3 regions of the Streptomyces sp. NPDC006551 genome follow, and region 3 is predicted to be linked to each of the others. Evidence: riboswitches for the same ligand, from Rfam matches in the RefSeq annotation. Region 3 holds a riboswitch; each other region holds the start of a gene.

Region 1 (3,269 bases), on a different contig from region 3:
CGAGCCCTGCACGGTCGGGTCCAGGCGGCGCATCGCCACCGTGGTCAGCTCCGTACCGCTGGCGATCAGCGAGCGCTCCAGCATGTCCAGGCTGGGCGCGCCGCCCGTGCCCATGATCAGACGCGAGGAGAACTCCGTACCGCCGAGAAGGAACACGTCGTCGGACATCGCGCTCAGCCTCCCTGCACCGCTGTGAGGACCTCGACGCGGTCGCCCTCGCCGAGGAAGGTCGCGGACCACTGGCCGCGCGGCACGACGGTTTCGTTGACGGCCGCGGCCACCCCCGAGGGGGCCGCGGTCAGGGTGGCGACGAGGGCGTCGAGCGAGACGGGGCCGGGGAGCTCGCGCGGCTCCCCGTTCACGGACACGTTCAGCACGTTCATGCGGGCTGCTCCAGACGTACGGGAGAGAAGCGGCGGGGGGTGAAGGGGCGGGCCTCGTCCGGGAGCGTGCCGGTGGTCAGCACCTCCGCCATGACGTCGCCGGTGACGGGCGTGAGCAGCACCCCGTTGCGGTAGTGGCCGGTGGCCAGCTGGAGGCCCGGCAGCGCGCTCGGGCCGAGCAGCGGCGCGTTGTCCGGGGACCCGGGCCGCAGACCCGCCCGGGTCTCGGTGAGCGGCAGCTCGGTGATGCCCGGCACCAGCTCGTGCGCGTCGCGCAGCAGCTCGTACACCCCGCCCGCCGTGACCGTGGTGTCCCAGCCGAGCTCCTCGCTGGTCGCGCCGACGACCAGCTCGCCGTTCTCGCGCGGCACCAGATAGACGTGGCTGCCGCGTACCACGGCCCGGACCGTGCGGGACAGGAACGGCGCGTACGCGGGCGGCACGGTCAGCCGCAGCACCTGCCCCTTGACGGGCCGTACCGGAGGCAGAGCCTCCTCCGGTACGCCGCCGAGCCGGCCGCTGAGGCTGCCCGCGGCCAGGACGACCTGGTCGGCCGCGAGCTCCGTGCCGTCCGCGAACACCGCTCCCGCGGCCCGGTCGCGCACGACCGTGAGACGGTCGGCGACGCTCCGGTGGAAGACCACACCGGCGCGTTCGCAGGCGACGACCAGCGCGGCGGCGAGCCGGCGCGGATCGACCTGGTGGTCGCCATCGACCCGGAGCCCGCCCCGCACCCCCGGAGCGAGCATCGGCTCGAGCCGGCGGCAGTCACGCCCGCTGAGCCACTCCGACTCCAGACCGCAGCGGGTCTGCAGGGCGTGCAGCTCCCGCAGATGCGCCCGGTCGTCCGCGTCGAGGGCGACGGCGAGCGTCCCGCACGAGCGGTAGCCCACGTCGTGGCCCGTGGCGTCGCTCAGTTCGGCGACGAAGGCCGGGTAGCGGCGGGCGGAGGCGAGGTTGAGCCCGAGCAGGGTCTCCTCGCCGTAGTGGAGTTCGGTGACGGCGGCGAGCATGCCGGCCGCGACCCGTGCGGCCCCGCCGCCGGGTTCGGGGTCGGCCACGGCGGTGCGCAGCCCGCGCTGCGCCGCGCGCCAGGCCGTGACGAGGCCGATGATCCCGCCCCCGATGACGAGGACGTCACAGGACGTACGGACGTGTGGCATACGTGATGGCATGGGCGTCCAGCCCCTCCCTTCGCCGGCATGACCCGGATCAGGTTCGTACGGTCGGAGGCCGGTCAGCCTCCCTCTCAGCCCGGTGCGTCCGGGCTCCCGTGAGTGCTCTACGTTGACGGTCAGACTATCCCCCGCCCTTCGCGCCGAGTAGGGAGCCTCCGCCATGGGACCGACGTCACTCCCCGGGCGCGTTCGGCGGGAGCCGTGCCGGGCAGGGGAGTCCCTGGAAGGTTCCGGCACCGGCTCGGTGGAGCGGCCACCTTCCTGACGTCCCGTCAGATGCGTAAGGTGATCGGGTGAGCGAGCAGAAGCAGGCACAGCAGCACGTCGTGATCGTGGGCGCCGGCATGGCGGGAGTGCAGACCGCCGTCGCCCTGCGCGAGCAGGGCTTCGCGGGCCCCGTCACCCTGATCGGAGCCGAGCCCCACCAGCCCTACGACCGGCCCCCGCTCTCCAAGGCGGTACTCCTGGGCAAGGCCGAGGACTCGGCCTTCGACGTCGACTTCGAAGCACTCTCCATCGAGCTGCGCCTCGGCCTCGAAGTGACCGGCCTGCGCGCCGAAGCCCACGAGATCGACACCGAGGCCGGGCCGGTGCCCTACGACGTACTGGTCGTCGCCACCGGAGCCCAGCCGGTCACCCTGCCCGGCACCGAGGGCGTGCCCGGCGTCCACCTGCTGCGCACCCTCGACGACGCCGCCCGGCTCAAGCCCGTCCTTGAGCGGCGCCACGACATCGTGGTGGTCGGGGCGGGCTGGATCGGCGCCGAGTTCGCCACCGCCGCGCGCGAGGCCGGCTGCGCCGTCACCGTCGTCGAGGCCGCCGACCGGCCGCTCGCGGGCGCGCTGCCCGCCGACGTCGCCGCCCCGATGGCCCGGTGGTACGAGGAGAGCGGCGCCGCTCTCCTCACCCACGCGCGCGTGGCGCGGATCGAACCCGGCAGTGTCGTCCTGGCCGACGGCCGGACGCTGCCCGCCGACGCCGTCGTCGTCGGCATCGGGGCCCGGCCCGCCACCGACTGGCTCGACGGCTCCGGCATCGCCCTGGACGCGGGCGGCTCGATCACCGCCGACGACCGGCTCCGGACCTCCCTGCCCGACGTGTACGCCGTCGGCGACTGCGCCTCCTTCCCCTCCGCCCGCTACGACGAGCGGCTCCTGGTCCACCACTGGGACAACGCCCTCCAGGGACCGCGCACGGTCGCGGCCGACATCATCGGCGAGACCCCCCGGGTCTACGACCCGGTGCCGTACTTCTGGTCCGAGCAGTTCGGGCGCTTCGTCCAGTACGCCGGGCACCACACGGGCGCCGACGAGCTGGTCCGGCGCGGCGACCCGGCCGGCGCCTCCTGGTCCGTCCTCTGGCTGCGCGCCGGCGTCCTGGTCGCCCTGCTCGCCGTCGGCCGCCCCCGCGATCTGGCCCAGGGCCGCAAACTGATCGAGGCGGGCATGCGCGTCGCCCTGGAGCGGGCGACCGACCCCTCCGTACCCCTGAAGGCGGCCGTCGAATAGGGCCCGGCTTCCGACTGTCGGTCCGGGATGGCAGGCTGGTCCCGTGACCGAGATTGACGCAAGAATCGATGCTCTCGTCCCCGCCTGGCTCTACCTCCCCGACATCGCGGAAATGCTCGATGTCGAGGTGACGCGCGTACGGCAGCTGGTCAAGGAGGGCCAGCTCATCGCCGTGCGCCGCGGTGAGAACAGGGCGCTTC
Region 2 (3,269 bases), on a different contig from region 3:
CGTCTGGGTCACCGTTACATCGTCGAGCACCCCGAGCGACCCGATGATGACGCCGGCGAGCAGCAGACCGGACATGTCGATGTCCGGATAGAGGCCGTGGATCAGGCCGGTGTTGTCGTCCGTGTTGCCAGTGAGTGAAGCCCAGCCGATGAAGAGCGAGCCCAGCAGCCCGATCAGCAGCAGCGAGATCAGGGTGCCGAGCACCGCGACCGAGGTACGGGCCGAAAGCCCGTGACACATGTAGAGCGCGATCAGCATGATCGCGCTGGACCCCACCACCGCCACGACCAGCGGATTCGAGCCCTGCAGAATCGCCGGCAGGATGAAGAAGGTCAGCACCAGGAAGCTCACGGCGAGCGCGATCAGGGCCATCAGCCCGCGCAACCGGCCGACGAGCACGACGGCGAGCGCGAAGATTCCGGCGAGCAGCACCATCGGGAGTTTGCGGTTCACATCGGTCACCGAATACTGCAGGTCACGCGGGGCGTCGGGGGCGTACGCCACCACCACGCCCTGCCCCTCGCGCAGTTGCCGGGGCGCGTCCGGCTGCACGATCTCGATGAAGGTGCGGCCCTTGTCGTTGCCCGTGGTGACCTCGATCGTCGCCTTCGCGCACTGCCCCTGCTGGGCGTTGACCGCCTCCCGCCCTTGGGGTGTCGTCGTGTCACCGGTCGGCGGCACCTGCGCGGCGTTCACGTCCTTGCAGTCGACGTACTCGACCGAGACGACCTTGCCCTGCTCGGTCTGCCGGTCGAAGCCGACGCCAGTGCGCTCGTGCGCCGGGGTGCCGCCGGGCCACAGGACCGCGAGCCCGACCAGGACGGCGGTGGCGAACGGGATCAGGACCGCGGCGATGACCTTGCGCAGATGCAGGGAGACGGGCGCGGCGGGCCCATGGCTGTGCGTGTGGCCGTGCGCCACATGCCCGCCATGGCCGTCGTCCTGCCCGTGCCCATGCCCGTGGCCGGTGCCGTCGCCGTGCGGTTCGGGGGTCTGCTGCGAGGAAGTCACCGACCGATCATCGCAAGAACGGCGGGGGCCCACTGTTCAGCACGCCCGGGTTGACGCTAGCGTGGTGGCACCTTTGCACACGCGGGAGCTCGGAGCACCGGGCTGAGAGGGCGCTGATCACCGTACGCGCGCGTACTGACGTACGTACGGGAAGAGGCTGCGCCGACCGCCGAACCTGTTACCGGGTAATGCCGGCGTAGGGAGATCGGTCTCATGACCATTCAGGATGCACGCACGCCTGCCACCAGCCAGGACGGCCAGGACGAGCGCACACCGGGCTGGCACAAGGGGTACATCGAGGGCTCCCGCCCCGACCTCCGTGTGCCGGTCCGTCAGGTGCACCTCACCAACGGCAAGGACGTGACGCTGTACGACACGTCCGGTCCGTACACCGACCCCACCATCGACACCGACGTACGGCGGGGTCTTCCGCCGCTGCGCGAGAACTGGATCATCAGTCGCGGCGACACCGAGGAGTACGCGGGCCGCCCGGTCCGCCCCGAGGACGACGGGATCAAGCACACCTCGCCGCGCGGGGGACTCAAGAACCTCGACGCGGTCTTCCCCGGCCGCCCGCGCCAGCCCCGTCGGGGCCGCGACGGCCAGGCGGTGACCCAGCTCGCGTACGCCCGCCGGGGTGAGATCACCCCGGAGATGGAGTACGTCGCCATTCGCGAGAACGTCTCCCCCGAGGTCGTACGGGAGGAGATCGCCGCGGGGCGCGCGGTGCTCCCGGCCAACGTCAACCACCCGGAGATCGAGCCGATGATCATCGGCAAGCGGTTCCTGGTCAAGGTCAACGCCAACATCGGCAACTCCGCCGTCACCTCCTCCATCGAGGAGGAGGTGGAGAAGATGACGTGGGCGACCAAGTGGGGCGCGGACACGGTCATGGACCTGTCCACCGGCCGTAACATCCACACCACCCGCGAGTGGGTGCTGCGCAACTCCCCCGTGCCGATCGGCACCGTGCCGCTCTACCAGGCCCTGGAGAAGGTCGACGGCAAGGCCGAGGAGCTGACCTGGGAGATCTACAAGGACACGGTCATCGAGCAGGCCGAGCAGGGCGTCGACTACATGACGGTCCACGCCGGCGTACTGCTGCCGTACGTGCCGCTGACCGCCCGCCGAAAGACCGGCATCGTCTCGCGTGGCGGTTCGATCATGGCCGCCTGGTGCCTCGCGCACCACAAGGAGAACTTCCTCTACACGAACTTCGAGGAGCTCTGCGAGATCCTGGCGACGTACGACGTCACGTACTCGCTGGGCGACGGTCTGCGCCCCGGTTCGATCGCGGACGCCAACGATGAGGCGCAGTTCGCGGAGCTGCGCACGCTCGGTGAGCTGAACACGATCGCCAAGCGCCACAACGTGCAGACGATGATCGAGGGCCCGGGCCATGTCCCGATGCACAAGATCAAGGAGAACATCGACCTCCAGCAGGAGATCTGCGAGGAGGCGCCGTTCTACACCCTCGGCCCGCTGACCACGGACGTCGCGCCCGCGTACGACCACATCACGTCCGGGATCGGCGCCGCGATGATCGCCTGGTGGGGCACGGCGATGCTCTGCTACGTCACGCCCAAGGAGCACCTGGGCCTGCCCAACCGCGACGACGTGAAGACCGGCGTCATCACGTACAAGATCGCGGCGCATGCGGCCGATCTGGCCAAGGGGCACCCGGGGGCGCAGGAATGGGACGACGCGCTGTCGGACGCGCGGTTCGAGTTCCGCTGGGAGGACCAGTTCAACCTGGCCCTCGACCCGGACACGGCCCGTGAGTTCCACGACGAGACGCTGCCGGCCGAGCCCGCGAAGACCGCGCACTTCTGCTCGATGTGCGGCCCGAAGTTCTGCTCGATGAAGATCTCGCAGGACATTCGCCGGGAGCACGGTGGCGACCTCAAGTCGGAGGAGATCTCGGCCGGTATGGCGGAGAAGTCCAAGGAGTTCGCCGCCTCCGGCAACCGGGTCTACCTCCCGTTGGCGGACTGACCTGGAGGACACCGGGCGGACCCGCGGCCCCGGGGGGAGTCGCGGGCCGGCCCGGTTCCGTCCGTCCTGGCGTCCGCTCCCGTGCCGTCCCTCCGGCGTTCACTCCGGCTGGTTCTCCGGCGTTCACTCCGGTCGGTTCTCCGGAGAGCCGAAGTCGGGGCTGCTGAAGTCCGGGCTGCTGAACGTCGGACGAGTGCCGGACGCGCCCTCGCCTGGGCTGGAGAACTCCGGGCCGCTGTAGCCGATCTTCGGTATTCGGGAGG
Region 3 (3,269 bases):
TGGCGGGGCGCGTGTGCCGCGACGAGTAGACGAGCAGACGGCCGCGCCACGGCGGATCTGGCCCTCCGGGCCGTCTCCGGGCCGCCGGAGACGGCCCGGAGACGGCCCGGGACGACCGCGGAGCGCTTCGGGCCCTGGGGGCCGGGATCCGTCTGCGACACTGGTAGAACCATGCCCAAGCCCGGAGAACTCACTTTCGTCGCGCCCCGCGGAGCCAAGAAGCCGCCGCGGCACCTCGCCGACCTCACGCCCGCCGAGCGCAAGGAAGCCGTCGCCGCGATCGGCGAGAAGCCGTTCCGCGCCAAGCAGCTGTCCACGCACTACTTCGCGCGGTACGCCCACGACCCCGCCGAGTGGACCGACATCCCCGCCGCCTCCCGCGAGAAGCTGCGGGGCGAGCTGCTGCCCGACCTGATGTCCGTCGTCCGGCACATCTCGTGCGACGACGACACCACCCGTAAGACCCTGTGGCGGCTGCACGACGGCACGCTCGTCGAGTCCGTCCTCATGCGGTATCCCGACCGGGTCACCATGTGCATCTCCTCGCAGGCCGGCTGCGGGATGAACTGCCCGTTCTGCGCCACCGGGCAGGCCGGGCTCGACCGGAACCTGTCGACCGCCGAGATCGTGCACCAGATCGTCGACGGGATGCGGGCGCTGCGCGACGGCGAGGTGCCGGGAGGGCCGGCGCGGCTCAGCAACATCGTCTTCATGGGCATGGGCGAGCCGCTCGCCAACTACAAGCGGGTCGTCGGGGCGATCCGGCGGCTGACCGACCCCGAGCCCGACGGGCTGGGGCTCTCGCAGCGCGGGATCACCGTCTCCACCGTCGGTCTCGTGCCCGCGATGCTGCGCTTCGCCGACGAGGGCTTCAAGTGCCGGCTCGCCGTCTCGCTGCACGCGCCCGACGACGAGCTGCGCGACACCCTCGTGCCCGTCAACACCCGCTGGAAGGTTCGCGAGGTCCTCGACGCCGCCTGGGAGTACGCGGAGAAGTCCGGCCGCCGGATCTCCATCGAGTACGCCCTCATCCGGGACATCAACGACCAGGCATGGCGGGGCGACCTGCTCGGACGGCTCCTCAGGGGCAAGCGGGTGCACGTCAACCTCATCCCGCTGAACCCGACCCCCGGGTCCAAGTGGACGGCCTCCCGTCCCGAGGACGAGAAGGCGTTCGTCGAGGCCATCGCCGCCCACGGCGTGCCGGTGACCGTCCGCGACACCCGAGGTCAGGAGATCGACGGCGCCTGTGGACAGCTCGCCGCCACCGAACGCTGACCTTGTAGGCTGAGCTCGAACACATCTCCATATTCCGACAGGGGAGCGCCACAGCGCTGAGAGTGCGGTCAACGGACCGCAGACCCTCTGAACCTCGCCCAGGTCATTCTGGGTAGGAAGTTCGGTCGTTACTCGAGCTGTTGCGCCCTGCCCACCCTCGGGTGGGCAGGGCCGCGTCTCTTCCTGGTCACACCCAGGAGGAATTTCAGTGAGCACCAAGAAGATGGCCGCGGGCGCGCTCGTCGCCGCGCTGGGCGTCACCACGCTCGCCGCGTGCGGCGGCTCCGGCGACCAGGCCGACAGCCGTGCGCCGAAGACCGTGACCCTCGTGAGTCACGACTCCTTCAACGCCTCCAAGGAGGTGTTGGCGGAGTTCACCCAGAAGACGGGTTTCACGGTCAAGGTCCTCAAGAGCGGCGACGCCGGTGAAGCCGTCAACAAGGAGATCCTGACCAAGGGCTCCCCGCAGGGCGACGTCTTCTTCGGCGTCGACAACACCCTGCTGTCCCGCGCGCTCGACAACGGCATCTTCGTCCCGTACGAGGCCAAGGGCCTCGACCGGGTCCCCGCCGGACTCCGGCTCGACGAGGAGCACCGGGTCACCCCCGTCGACACCGGCGACATCTGCGTCAACTACGACAAGAAGTACTTCGCCGACAAGAAGCTCGCGCCCCCGCAGACCTTCGACGACCTGGCGAAGCCCGCGTACAAGGACCTGCTCGTCGTCGAGAACCCCGAGCGGTCCTCCCCGGGACTCGGCTTCCTCCTCGGCACCGCCGCCCGGTACGGCGACGACGGCTGGCAGGACTACTGGAAGAAGCTCAAGGCCAACGGCGTGAAGACCGTCGACAGCTGGGAGCTCGCCTACAACCAGGAGTTCTCCGGCTCCGCGGGCGGCAAGAAGGCCAAGGGTGACCGTCCGCTGGTCGTGTCGTACGCCTCCAGCCCGCCGGTCGAGGTCCTCTACTCCGAGCCGCAGCCGAAGACCGCCCCCACCGGCGTCTCCACGGGCACCTGCTTCCGGCAGACCGAGTTCGCCGGACTGCTCGACGGGGCGAAGAACCCCGAGGGCGGCAAGATGCTGATCGACTTCCTGATCTCCAAGAAGTTCCAGGACGACATGCCGCTGCAGATGTTCGTCAACCCCGTCACCAGCGACGCGACGCTGCCCGAGCTGTTCACCCAGCACGGGGTGGTGATCGACAAGCCGCAGACGATGGAGCCCGCGAAGATCGCCGAGAAGCGTGACCAGTGGATCCAGTCGTGGTCCTCGCTCGTGCTGAAGTGACGAAAGCGCCCCGTGGAAGCGCGGCGCGGCTCGGCCTCATGGTCGTGCCCGTCGCGTTCTTCGGCCTCTTCTTCGCCTGGCCCGTCGCCTCGATCATCGAGCGCGGGCTCATGGTGGACGGGGCATGGCGGTTCGGCCGGTTCGGCCAGACGCTGACCCGGCCGGAGATCCTCGACGTCCTCTGGTTCACGCTGTGGCAGGCGCTCGCCTCCACCGCGCTGACCCTGCTGATCGCGCTGCCCGGCGCGTACGTCTTCGCCCGCTTCGACTTCCCCGGCAAGGCGCTGCTGCGCGCCGTCGTCACCGTCCCCTTCGTCCTGCCCACCGTCATGGTCGGCACGGCGTTCCTGGCACTCGTCGGTCGCGGCGGGCTCCTCGACGAGCTGTGGGGCGTCCGCCTGGACACCACCGTGTGGGCGATCCTCCTCGCCCATGTCTTCTTCAACTACGCCGTCGTCGTCCGGACCGTCGGCGGCCTGTGGGCCCAGCTCGACCCCCGTCAGGAGGAGGCCGCCCGGGTCCTCGGCGCGTCCCGGTGGACCGCGTGGCGGACCGTGACCCTCCCCGCGCTCGCCCCGGCGCTCGCCGCGGCCGCGCTGATGGTGTTCCTCTTCACCGCCGGCTCCTTCGCCGTCGTCCAGATCCTCGGCGGGCCGACGTACTCCACCCTGGAGACGGAGATCTACCGCCAGACGGTCGACCG

What was found. A riboswitch is a leader RNA that binds a small molecule or an ion and turns the genes downstream of it on or off. The one in region 3 is predicted to bind thiamine pyrophosphate.
Region 1: linked by a shared signal. The riboswitch ahead of thiO (glycine oxidase ThiO) and the one ahead of ABZY12_RS32700 (thiamine ABC transporter substrate-binding protein) in region 3 are both predicted to bind thiamine pyrophosphate.
Region 2: linked by a shared signal. The riboswitch ahead of thiC (phosphomethylpyrimidine synthase ThiC) and the one ahead of ABZY12_RS32700 (thiamine ABC transporter substrate-binding protein) in region 3 are both predicted to bind thiamine pyrophosphate.

Annotation. Positions count from the first base shown of each region.
Region 1 is NZ_JBEXOT010000007.1:128,574-131,842, reverse strand. Features, by position in the region: gene ABZY12_RS10720 (thiazole synthase) at 1-168, opposite strand, end outside; gene thiS (sulfur carrier protein ThiS) at 174-383, opposite strand; gene thiO (glycine oxidase ThiO) at 380-1,546, opposite strand; TPP riboswitch at 1,556-1,668, opposite strand; gene ABZY12_RS10705 (FAD-dependent oxidoreductase) at 1,855-3,069, shown strand; gene ABZY12_RS10700 (Rv2175c family DNA-binding protein) at 3,113-3,269, shown strand, end outside.
Region 2 is NZ_JBEXOT010000003.1:196,688-199,956, forward strand. Features, by position in the region: gene ABZY12_RS05335 (YibE/F family protein) at 1-921, opposite strand, end outside; TPP riboswitch at 1,083-1,231, shown strand; gene thiC (phosphomethylpyrimidine synthase ThiC) at 1,225-3,006, shown strand; gene ABZY12_RS05345 (hypothetical protein) at 3,130-3,269, opposite strand, start outside.
Region 3 is NZ_JBEXOT010000067.1:11,120-14,388, reverse strand. Features, by position in the region: gene rlmN (23S rRNA (adenine(2503)-C(2))-methyltransferase RlmN) at 172-1,278, shown strand; TPP riboswitch at 1,308-1,415, shown strand; gene ABZY12_RS32700 (thiamine ABC transporter substrate-binding protein) at 1,502-2,566, shown strand; gene ABZY12_RS32695 (iron ABC transporter permease) at 2,605-3,269, shown strand, end outside.